Regions from separate parts of the Paenibacillus sp. FSL P2-0136 genome, predicted to be linked through region 1. Evidence: riboswitches for the same ligand, from Rfam matches in the RefSeq annotation. Region 1 holds a riboswitch; each other region holds the start of a gene.

The links. A riboswitch is a leader RNA that binds a small molecule or an ion and turns the genes downstream of it on or off. The one in region 1 is predicted to bind cyclic di-GMP.
Region 2: linked by a shared signal. The riboswitch ahead of NYE26_RS03390 (PA14 domain-containing protein) and the one ahead of NYE26_RS00380 (anti-repressor SinI family protein) in region 1 are both predicted to bind cyclic di-GMP.
Region 3: linked by a shared signal. The riboswitch ahead of NYE26_RS01640 (transglutaminase-like domain-containing protein) and the one ahead of NYE26_RS00380 (anti-repressor SinI family protein) in region 1 are both predicted to bind cyclic di-GMP.

The regions. Positions count from the first base shown of each region.
Region 1 is NZ_CP150244.1:92,770-96,011, reverse strand. Features, by position in the region: gene NYE26_RS00390 (TasA family protein) at 1-396, shown strand, start outside; gene NYE26_RS00385 (helix-turn-helix domain-containing protein) at 719-1,051, shown strand; gene NYE26_RS00380 (anti-repressor SinI family protein) at 1,197-1,340, opposite strand; cyclic di-GMP riboswitch class I at 1,375-1,478, opposite strand; gene NYE26_RS00375 (2-oxoglutarate dehydrogenase E1 component) at 1,974-3,242, shown strand, end outside.
Region 2 is NZ_CP150244.1:814,377-817,618, forward strand. Features, by position in the region: gene NYE26_RS03385 (sugar phosphate nucleotidyltransferase) at 364-1,737, shown strand; cyclic di-GMP riboswitch class I at 1,875-1,955, shown strand; gene NYE26_RS03390 (PA14 domain-containing protein) at 1,970-3,242, shown strand, end outside.
Region 3 is NZ_CP150244.1:392,607-395,848, forward strand. Features, by position in the region: gene NYE26_RS01625 (glycosyltransferase family 2 protein) at 1-78, shown strand, start outside; gene NYE26_RS01630 (GtrA family protein) at 68-472, shown strand; gene NYE26_RS01635 (class D sortase) at 541-1,194, shown strand; cyclic di-GMP riboswitch class I at 1,320-1,401, shown strand; cyclic di-GMP riboswitch class I at 1,475-1,555, shown strand; gene NYE26_RS01640 (transglutaminase-like domain-containing protein) at 1,569-2,378, shown strand; rRNA gene NYE26_RS01645 (16S ribosomal RNA) at 2,745-3,242, shown strand, end outside.

The sequences.
Region 1 (3,242 bases):
GTCCGCACCTTCACCTTGTCCAATGACGGCACACTGGATATCAAATTCCTCAAGCTTGCCACCACTTACACCGTGACCGATGCCAAGGGCGATAACGCGGGCCAGGATCTCGGAGACCACTTCAAGGTCAAGCTCCTCGATAATACGTACACCGGCGGATCATTAAGCGGTCATGTGCTGTCCGAGATCTCCCTGAAGGATCTGAAAAATACCCCCAGCTACGATCTCGTAGCAGCAGGTGTACTGCCAGGAGGGATTGCCGCCGCCGGGTCCAAGACCTTCAAGATCGCCTTCGAATTCGTAGACAACACGCTCGATCAGAACATTTTCCAGGGTGACGGCTTAGCTCTGAACTGGACCTTCGATGCTCTTCAAGGAGTGGGAGAAGCCAAGTAGATCAGGGGCCAGCCTATACAAGTGAAAATGGCTTTGCTGCCACCTTTTATTAGGAAGGCAGCGTTTCAGCAATCCATCAAGACGGCATATCCTCCCTCATCCGGGCCGGGTATGCCGTTTCTTTTTTCCCGCTGCCGGGTTCAAGGATTTTTGTCCGTTTTGCGGATTTTTGTTATACTGACAAGAGAAAACGGCTTTGCTTACTTTGAACGGGCGGTACCGTTTCAACGAGAAAGATAAGGAGAATGTATAGCGCAAAGCATATAACTTCTTATTTTTCACCAAAAAAAGTACGGAGGGCGTTGTAATCGTGTCAGATACTATGGGAAGCCGCATCCACAAACTCCGGCTGGAGAAGGGCTATTCGTTATCCGAGCTTGCCGATAAGGCTGATGTGGCGAAATCATACCTCAGTAATGTGGAACGGAACATTCAATCCAACCCCTCCATTCAATTCATCGAAAAAATCGCTGACGCGCTTCAGGTATCCATTCATGCACTGTTGTATGGCGGACTGGCAGAGACGGAAGAACAGGCTCTGGACGGGGAATGGTTCCGGCTTGTTCAGGAGGCCATGGCCTCCGGTATAAGCAAACGCGAATTCAAGGAATTCCTCGATTACCAGAAATGGCGCATGGAACAAAAGGACAACTAGACGGGCATTATATGCCACAGGGAAGATTCCGCACGGCAGGGAGGCCGCCTTCGGCGAAGGCAGCCTTTCAAGCGGCATACAGAAAAGGCACAGCGTACCGGACGCTGTGCCTTTTCTGTATGTATCCGAACAATGATGACCGCCCTTACATCGCCTGGAGCGCCTTCTCACTTAGAAACCGGCGGATATCCTCCGCCGCGATCCCCGCCTGCTTGGCAGACATCAGCAAGTGCACCCATTCTAAATCCAGATCTACTGCCTGCAGCTCGTCATTCCCCTGGTTGGACATATCCAAGAAATCTCCTCCTAGAATTTTCGCGTCCCCAGGCAGTCCGGCCATCATAGTAGTATTGCTACTTTGTAGTATTTCTACTTTAGATCCGAGACTTTGTGCCCCTGTCTTTCGGCAGGTTTACCTTTTACTGGACCCTTTCCATCATGAAAGGATCTGGCAAGAATCGATGAAACCGTTCTCCGCAATAACATTATACAAGATCATACGCAATTAGTGTGTCGTTTTCTGGAATTTTTTTATGAAAAAATGTGAGGAAACTTAGCTGAAATTGCCAGCGGCTTGTATAAATATTTCCAGTTCCAAGTTCAAACACTAGCTAATAGTTTAATTATACTAAAGGGAACCCCATCCGCCCCGACTTGCCGCTGCACGCAACATCGTATAGAGACAATTACCCATTTGTATGTATAACGGGCTGTTATATGAGTTTTTTCTATTTATGATAGTTCCGTATGAATACTGTAATGAATCATGCCAAATTGCGAACGGATTGACCGAAAGTATGAATTGATTACCCCGCCGGAAAGTAGCACAATAGGATGAGAATGAAACCGCAAACATTTGCAGCTCCGCCAAGTGGCACACTGGATGCCTCGCGTGGAGTTTATCCGTTAGGAGGACCTATTCATGGCAGTCAAAGAGCCCTATAACGACACAGTATGGAGCAAATACTACGGCCCCAACCTGGGCTACATCCAAGAAAGATATGAGCAATTTGTCAAGGACCCCTCTTCTGTTGAACAGCATTACCGCGATCTCTTCACCGTATCCGGCCCCCCTCCACTGGCACCCGATGCCGAGAGGGCTCCAAGGCCTGCCGTATCAGCAGATGCCGAGTGGCTCAAGAAGGCTGTCAAGGCCTCGAAGCTGATCGCCAATATTCGAATATATGGCCATATGGCCGCAGACATTGACCCGCTGGAGCGCAGCACGAACCCGATGGCCAAATGGCTGGAGCTGGAGACCTACGAGCTTACCCGTGAGGATCTTAATGCCCTGCCCGCTTCGCTGATCTGGGATAATGCCCCTGCGGATGTGCATACCGCGATGGATGCCGTCCACAGAATGCGCCAGGCCTATACACAGACCATTGCTTATGAATTCGGGCATGTGCATGATGAACGCGAGCTGCGTTGGCTCAACAGCCAGGCGGAATCGATGACCTCCCCTGCCCCGCTGAATAATACAGAACGCAAAGAGCTGCTGAAGCGGCTGGTTCAGGTGGAGCATTTCGAGACCTTCCTGCACAAGACCTTCGTCGGCCAAAAGCGCTTCAGCCTGGAGGGCAATGATGCCCTTGTGCCGATGCTGGATGAGATTGTGCGGGCTGCCGCGCATGACGGCGCCGAGCATATCCTGATGGGTATGGCCCACCGCGGAAGACTTAATGTGCTGGCCCATATTCTGGGCAAGCCTTATGATATTATTTTCTCAGAGTTCCATCATTCGCCGAACAAAGAGCTGTTCCCTTCGGAAGGCTCCATGGGCGTGACTTACGGGTGGAGCGGTGATGTGAAGTACCATCTCGGGGCTGACCGTGCCGTCCGCGAAGGCGAAACCGTACGTACCCGGATCACGCTGGCCAATAACCCCAGCCATCTTGAATTCGTCAATCCTGTAGTCGAGGGCTTCACACGCGCCGCACAGGAAGAACGCAACGCTCCGGGACTGCCTAAGCTGAACACAAGCAAGGCTATGGCTGTGCTGATGCACGGCGATGCAGCCTTCCCTGGCGAAGGTATTGTGGCTGAGACGCTTAATATCGGCAAATTGCAGGGTTATCAGAATGGCGGTACCGTGCATATTATCGTCAATAACCGGATCGGCTTCACCACCGAGAGCGAGGATTCCCGCTCCACCCATTATGCCAGCGACCTGGCCAAAGGGTATGAGATT
Region 2 (3,242 bases), 720 kb from region 1:
CTACCGGCAACCAGGATTCAACTGCTGCCGCGCAAGCATAGCGGCGGCCCGGCTCCCCTTGCCGCTACAACAAGCGGCAATATCGGATCTTTAGCCGGGAGCTTCGCCAGCGGGCGAAGCGGATATAAAATCACAAGCCTGTTATGAAATGGAGCGGAGAGGAATTTTGGAGCTGTAGGAGCGTTAGCGTCCGCCTTTGTCTCCGGATGTTATCTGCTGCAAGCAATATAATCAACAACATCTGGAGACAACAGCGGCCGTAAGCCCAAAATTCCTTGCAGCGACCCTCATAACAGGCGGGATTTTAACTCACAGCTCCGCAACAAGAAATACCCAATAACAATACGATATGGAGGGTTCACTATGAAACTAGTACTTCTATCAGGCGGCTCCGGCAAGCGGCTCTGGCCGTTGTCCAATGATTCACGCTCCAAGCAATTTCTGAAGGTACTGGCAAGCCCGGCAGGTGAACCGGAATCAATGGTACAACGGGTATGGAGACAGCTGGAGGAGAACGGCATGGCCGGGTCCTCGTATCTGGCGACCGGGCGCAGCCAGGTGGAGATGATCCAGAGCCAGCTCGGCAGCGAGGTGCCGATCATCGTGGAGCCGGAGCGGCGGGATACCTTCCCGGCTATTGCGCTGACGGCGGCCTACCTGTATTCCATCGCGGGGGTGTCCCCAAGCGAGACCGTGGCGATTCTGCCGGTGGACCCATACGTGGAATCCTCCTTTTTCGAAACGGTGCTGCAGCTGGAGAACACCATGCTGGTGAGCGGGGCGAACCTGGCGCTGATGGGCGTAGTTCCCGAGCATGCTTCGGAGAAATACGGCTACATTATTCCAACGGGCGCAGATGCGGGAGCGAATGGTTACCTGCAAGTGAGCCACTTCCAGGAGAAGCCGGACCGCATCCAAGCTGAGGAGCTAATCAGGCGGGGAGCGCTCTGGAACTGCGGAGTGTTCGCCTTCCGTCTGGGTTACCTGCTGGATATACTGCAGCGCAAAGGGCTGCCGCTCAATTACGAGGAGCTGCAGAAGCAGTATAAGCTGCTGTCCTCGATTAGCTTCGATTACGAAGTGGTGGAGAAAGAAGAGAACATCGTCGTGCAGCCTTACGCCGGATTCTGGAAAGACCTGGGCACCTGGAATACGCTGACCGAGGAAATGACCAGTAACCATGTCGGCAAAGGCTTTATCACCGCTGACTCCGAAGGCACCTGCCTCATTAACGAGCTGGATATTCCAATCACGGTAATCGGGGCGAAGGATCTGATTATCGCCGCCAGCCCGGACGGCATTCTGGTGACACACAAGGCCGAGAGTCCGCGGATCAAGGAAGTGCTGAAGACTTTTGAACAAAGACCGATGTACGAGGAACGCCGCTGGGGCCACTACAAGGTGATCGATTATGTGAAATATGATGAGGGCAACGAGGTGCTGACCAAGCGGATTTTCATCAATGAGGGCAAAAATATCAGCTACCAGCTGCATCACAAACGCAGTGAAATCTGGACCTTCGTCAGCGGGGAAGCCAGCATTGTCATCAATGAGAAGATGCATAAGGTGAAGGCGGGAGATGTGGTGCGGATACCGGAAGGGACCAAGCATGCCATTCTTGCTCTTACCGATGTGGAGTTCATTGAGGTGCAGACAGGGTCTGAGCTGGTAGAGGAGGACAATATCCGTATTACTCTGGACTGGGAGGATATCGCTCTACATCAGTTCATTTCGTAGGTCTAACTTATCTATTTAACCAATTGTTACAATTTTTAATCAGGCATTTAGAACTATTTTTCAGACAAAATTTGTTTTTACTCTACATTAAATTTGCATATCGACGATACTTACGGTAAGAGGGATTGATCCTTCCAAAACGACAATGGCAAACCTAATCGAAAGATAGGGACGCAAAGCTATAGGGCCTTCGCAAGAGTGGCAGCCTGGCTACCGAAAGGAAGAGAATATTGTGAAAACTTACCGTAAGTCTCGTTTGCTCTGCGCTGTGCTGTCGCTGGCCGTGGTATTGTCTGCTGTACCCGTGGGACTGGGAATCGCCCCGTCCACTGTCAAGGCTGCTTCCTCTACAGGAGCGCCCGTGAACCCTAATGCCTCAGCCGAGGCGGTCAAGCTGCTGAACAGTCTCTATGAGATCTCCGGGAACGGAATCATTACAGGGCAGCATGACTATTTCGAAAGTCCGGATGAGCTGAGCAACAAGCTGAAGGGAACAAGCGGACAATACGCCGCACTGCATGGGTATGAGCTTGGAGCAATCGGTGGACAGAGCGAGAGCGGAGTAGCTGCACAACGCAAAAATATCGTCTGGAGTGCAACGAACTGGTCCAGAGCGGGCGGCATTGTCGCCATGACCTTCCACCAGAGTCTGCCGGGCACCAAGTACGAATGGTCCAATGTGCAGAAGCCAATTACTCAGGCGCAATTTAACAAATACGTAACCCCCGGCACGCCAGAGTATAATGCTCTAATCACTGATCTGGATAAAGTAGCTGTCTCTCTGAAAAGTCTGCGGGATGCTAAGGTTCCGATCCTCTGGAGACCGTACCATGAAATGAACGGCGGCTGGTTCTGGTGGGGCAAGAAAGACAACTTCACTGCACTATGGAATATTATGTATGACCGGTTCGTGAACGTTCATCAGTTAAATAATCTGATTTGGGTATGGAACCCGAATGCGCCGAATGCCAACTCTGATCCCTATGCACGGACCTATCCGGGCGCGGACAGAGTGGATGTGCTGGCAGCAGATATATATAATAACGACTACTCGAATAAATATCATGATGATCTGACCAGCCTGGCTGGCGGCAAACCGATCGGCATCGGCGAGAACGGCGAAATGCCGAACATCTCGAAGCTGAAGCTGACCCAGCAGAATTACGTGTTCATGATGAACTGGGGCAAGATGCTCTATGAGAATAACAGCACGGCTACGATCAAGAATTTCATGAATGACAGCTACACACTGACCCGTGACCAATATAAGGCCTGGTCTGCTCCGGCGGCGGCTCCTAAGCCAACGGCAACGCCTACCGCAACGCCGACTGCAACACCAACACCAACGCCGACTGCAACACCAACACCAACGCCGACTGCAACACCGACACCAACGCCGACTGTAACACCAACGCCGACTGCAACACCAACCGTTGCGCCGATTCCGAAGCCGGTCCCAACCTCCGGTGATACGGACAGTAAGCCTGCCCAGAATGGCTTGCTTG
Region 3 (3,242 bases), 300 kb from region 1:
TATATCGTACGCGAGACCCGAGGCTACCCGGAGGCAGAGGCCGAAGACACGCGGAAGGCAAGCGATTATGCAAGATAAGGCTTGGCGGGCAGGGATGATCCAGTTTCTGAAATTCAATGCGGTGGGCCTGCTTAACACGTTCATAGATTTTGCGGTATTTACCCTGCTTCATTCCCTGGGGATGCTTAACACCCCTGCACAGATTATTTCCTACAGTGCCGGGACGGCCAACAGCTTTTTCTGGAATAAGAAGGTGACCTTCAAGGGAAGGGACAGAGGCGGGGATGGCCGCTTTGACCGGATGCAGCTGGTGAGATTTATTGTGCTGAATCTGATGGTGCTGGGCATTTCGGTGCTGCTGATTCATCTGCTGACTGACCGGCTGGGCGTCCAGGTGCTGATGGCCAAGGTGCTGGTTACCTTTGTTACAGTAATCATTAATTTCTTTGGAAGCCGGAAGTGGGTATTCTAAAGAGAGCGTATATCTTCCCCGTATTCTGCGGAGGAAAGCACTTATTCTATGTTGCGGAGGCGATTGTCATGCGGAAGTTATCCTATTTGATTATACTTGCCGGGGTCCTGATTATGCTCTACCCCAAAGGAAGCGAATGGTACGAGGACCGTCAGCAGCAGAAGCTGCTGGAAGAGGCTGAACAGGCCTATAGTGAAATCGTTCCTTCGGCTACGGCTCCTGCCAGCCAGGATCTGAGCAAGCCTTATGCAGAAGTCACCCAGCTGCTGGCGGAAGAGTCTGGTGCGGAAGAGCCGGTGCCCACTACAGCGCCCGAGATTGAAGTGGGAGGCAAAATCACCGCTATTATTGAAATCGATAAAATCGATCTGAAGCTGCCTGTACTGGAGGGCGCCACTAAGACCAATATGAAGCATGCGGCGGCGCATATGAAGGAGACAGCTCCGATTGGCGCGGTAGGCAATGCAGCGATTGCGGCACATCGGTCAAGAACGGCAGGGCGGCTGTTCAACAGACTGGATGAGGTCGGTAAAGGGGATGCCATTACTGTTATTACAAGCGGACAGGAATACAAATATGTTGTATATGATGTATCTATTGTAGAGCCTACCGATATTTCAGTACTGAAGGGTAAGGATGATGATAAGATTCTGACCCTCATTACCTGTGATCCGCTTGTCAACCCTACCCACAGACTCATTATTCATGCAAAGTTGACCTGATTGTCATAGGACAATGCTGAGAAAGGTCAAAAAACATAAAATTTTAGTCTATTTTTGCGGGAATCTAGTGATTTGGGTCTTGCTAATAGATTGAGATATGGTAAGCTATAACTATGAAAGCTAATACACGATAACGGCAAACCTATCGAAAGGTAGGGACGCAAAGCTACAGGGCCTTCCCGTCATGGATGGCAGCCAGTTACCGAATGAAGAGGCTTTTTTTGTTTGTTTTCATTCTGAATCTGTCATTATGTGGCAGTAGATTGGACAGATAAAGCTTATACGATAACGGCAAACCTATCGAAAGGTAGGGACGCAAAGCTAAAGGGCCTTCCCGTAAGAATGGCAGCCAGCTACCGAAAGGGGTTTTATCCATGAAGAAGTTTTATTTAATGCTGATTACACTTTTTGTGATCGTCACTTCCGTGCAGACAGGCACTGCTCAAGCAGCAAATGCAGATTCAAGCTGGTTAAATGTTGGACAACTTGATCAAGGAGTTATCGGGGTTTCGTACGATGTTCCTAAGGACAAGAAGATGAAGCTCATGATTACCAAGGACAATAACAGCTATACTTACAACTTATACACTTCCAAACCGACCGAGACGTTCCCGCTGCAACAAGGTAATGGCTCTTACAAGGTCTCCGTTCTTGAGAATACTACCGGTAACAAATACAAAGTACTATCTTCCGAGACTGTATCTCTCTCAATGAGCAATGTGAATGCCGTATATTTGAGCTCTGTACAGAATGTAAAGTGGAGTTCTTCCGATAAATCCGTTCAAAAGGCAGCACAGCTTACAAAGGGTCTGACCACAGATGCAGACAAAGTTAAGGCTATCTATAATTACATCGTAGCTAACGTGAAATATGACTACTCTCTGGCCAACAGCGTAAGCACAGATTATATTCCGAACAACGACAACACACTGGCTACCAACAAAGGTATCTGCTACGATTACGCTTCCTTGTTCGCTACTATGCTCCGCAGTGAAGGGATTCCAACCAAGTTGGTTATGGGGAATACAAGCTATGTAACTTCATACCATGCCTGGAACGAAGTGTTCCTGAACGGCAAATGGGTGACGATTGATACTACAGTGGATGCAGGTCTGGGTAAGAAAACAGCATCAACAGAACTGATCAAATCAGCAAGCAAATATACTGCAGCGAAATTCTACTAAGAATAGCTGTAACTATAGCATTATCTGAGAATAGCCCGCTTAGTCATTAAGCGGGTTATTTTTATTTATATAAAGGTTGCTTTTTAATAGAAGGATAGGTTATTATAAATAAGCGTTGTTGGAGCGGCAAAGGAAATGAGAGATTACTTAAATAAGTGATTTCAAAAATAAAGCTTGCATTGCTCAGATGAACGTGATATATTATAAGAGTTGCTGGTGACGACAACATCGACACTAACAACGAGCTTGATCTTTGAAAACTGAACAACGAGTGAGTATCTGGAGATCGCTTCGGTGAGATCCAAAAATGAGAATGTAAATTCTCGTCAGATGTTTCAAAATGAGCAATCGCTCTTTCTAAATACCAATTTGGAGAGTTTGATCCTGGCTCAGGACGAACGCTGGCGGCATGCCTAATACATGCAAGTCGAGCGGAGTTTGAGAGGAAGCTTGCTTCCTTTCAGACTTAGCGGCGGACGGGTGAGTAACACGTAGGCAACCTGCCCTCAAGCCTGGGATAACTACCGGAAACGGTAGCTAATACCGGATAATTTCTTTTTTCTCCTGAGAGAAGAATGAAAGGCGGAGCAATCTGCTGCTTGGGGATGGGCCTGCGGCGCATTAGCTAGTTGGTGGGGTAACGGCCCACCAAGGCGACGATGCGTAGCCGACCTGAGAGGGTGAACGGCCACACTGGGACTGAGACACGGCCCAGACTCCTACGGGAGGCAGCAGTAGGGAATCTTCCGCAATGGGCGCAAGCCTGACGGAGCAATGCCGCGTGAGTGATGAAGGTTTTCGGATCGTAAAGCTCTGTTGCCAGGGAAGAACGTCCGGTAGAGTAACTGCTACCGGAGTGACGGT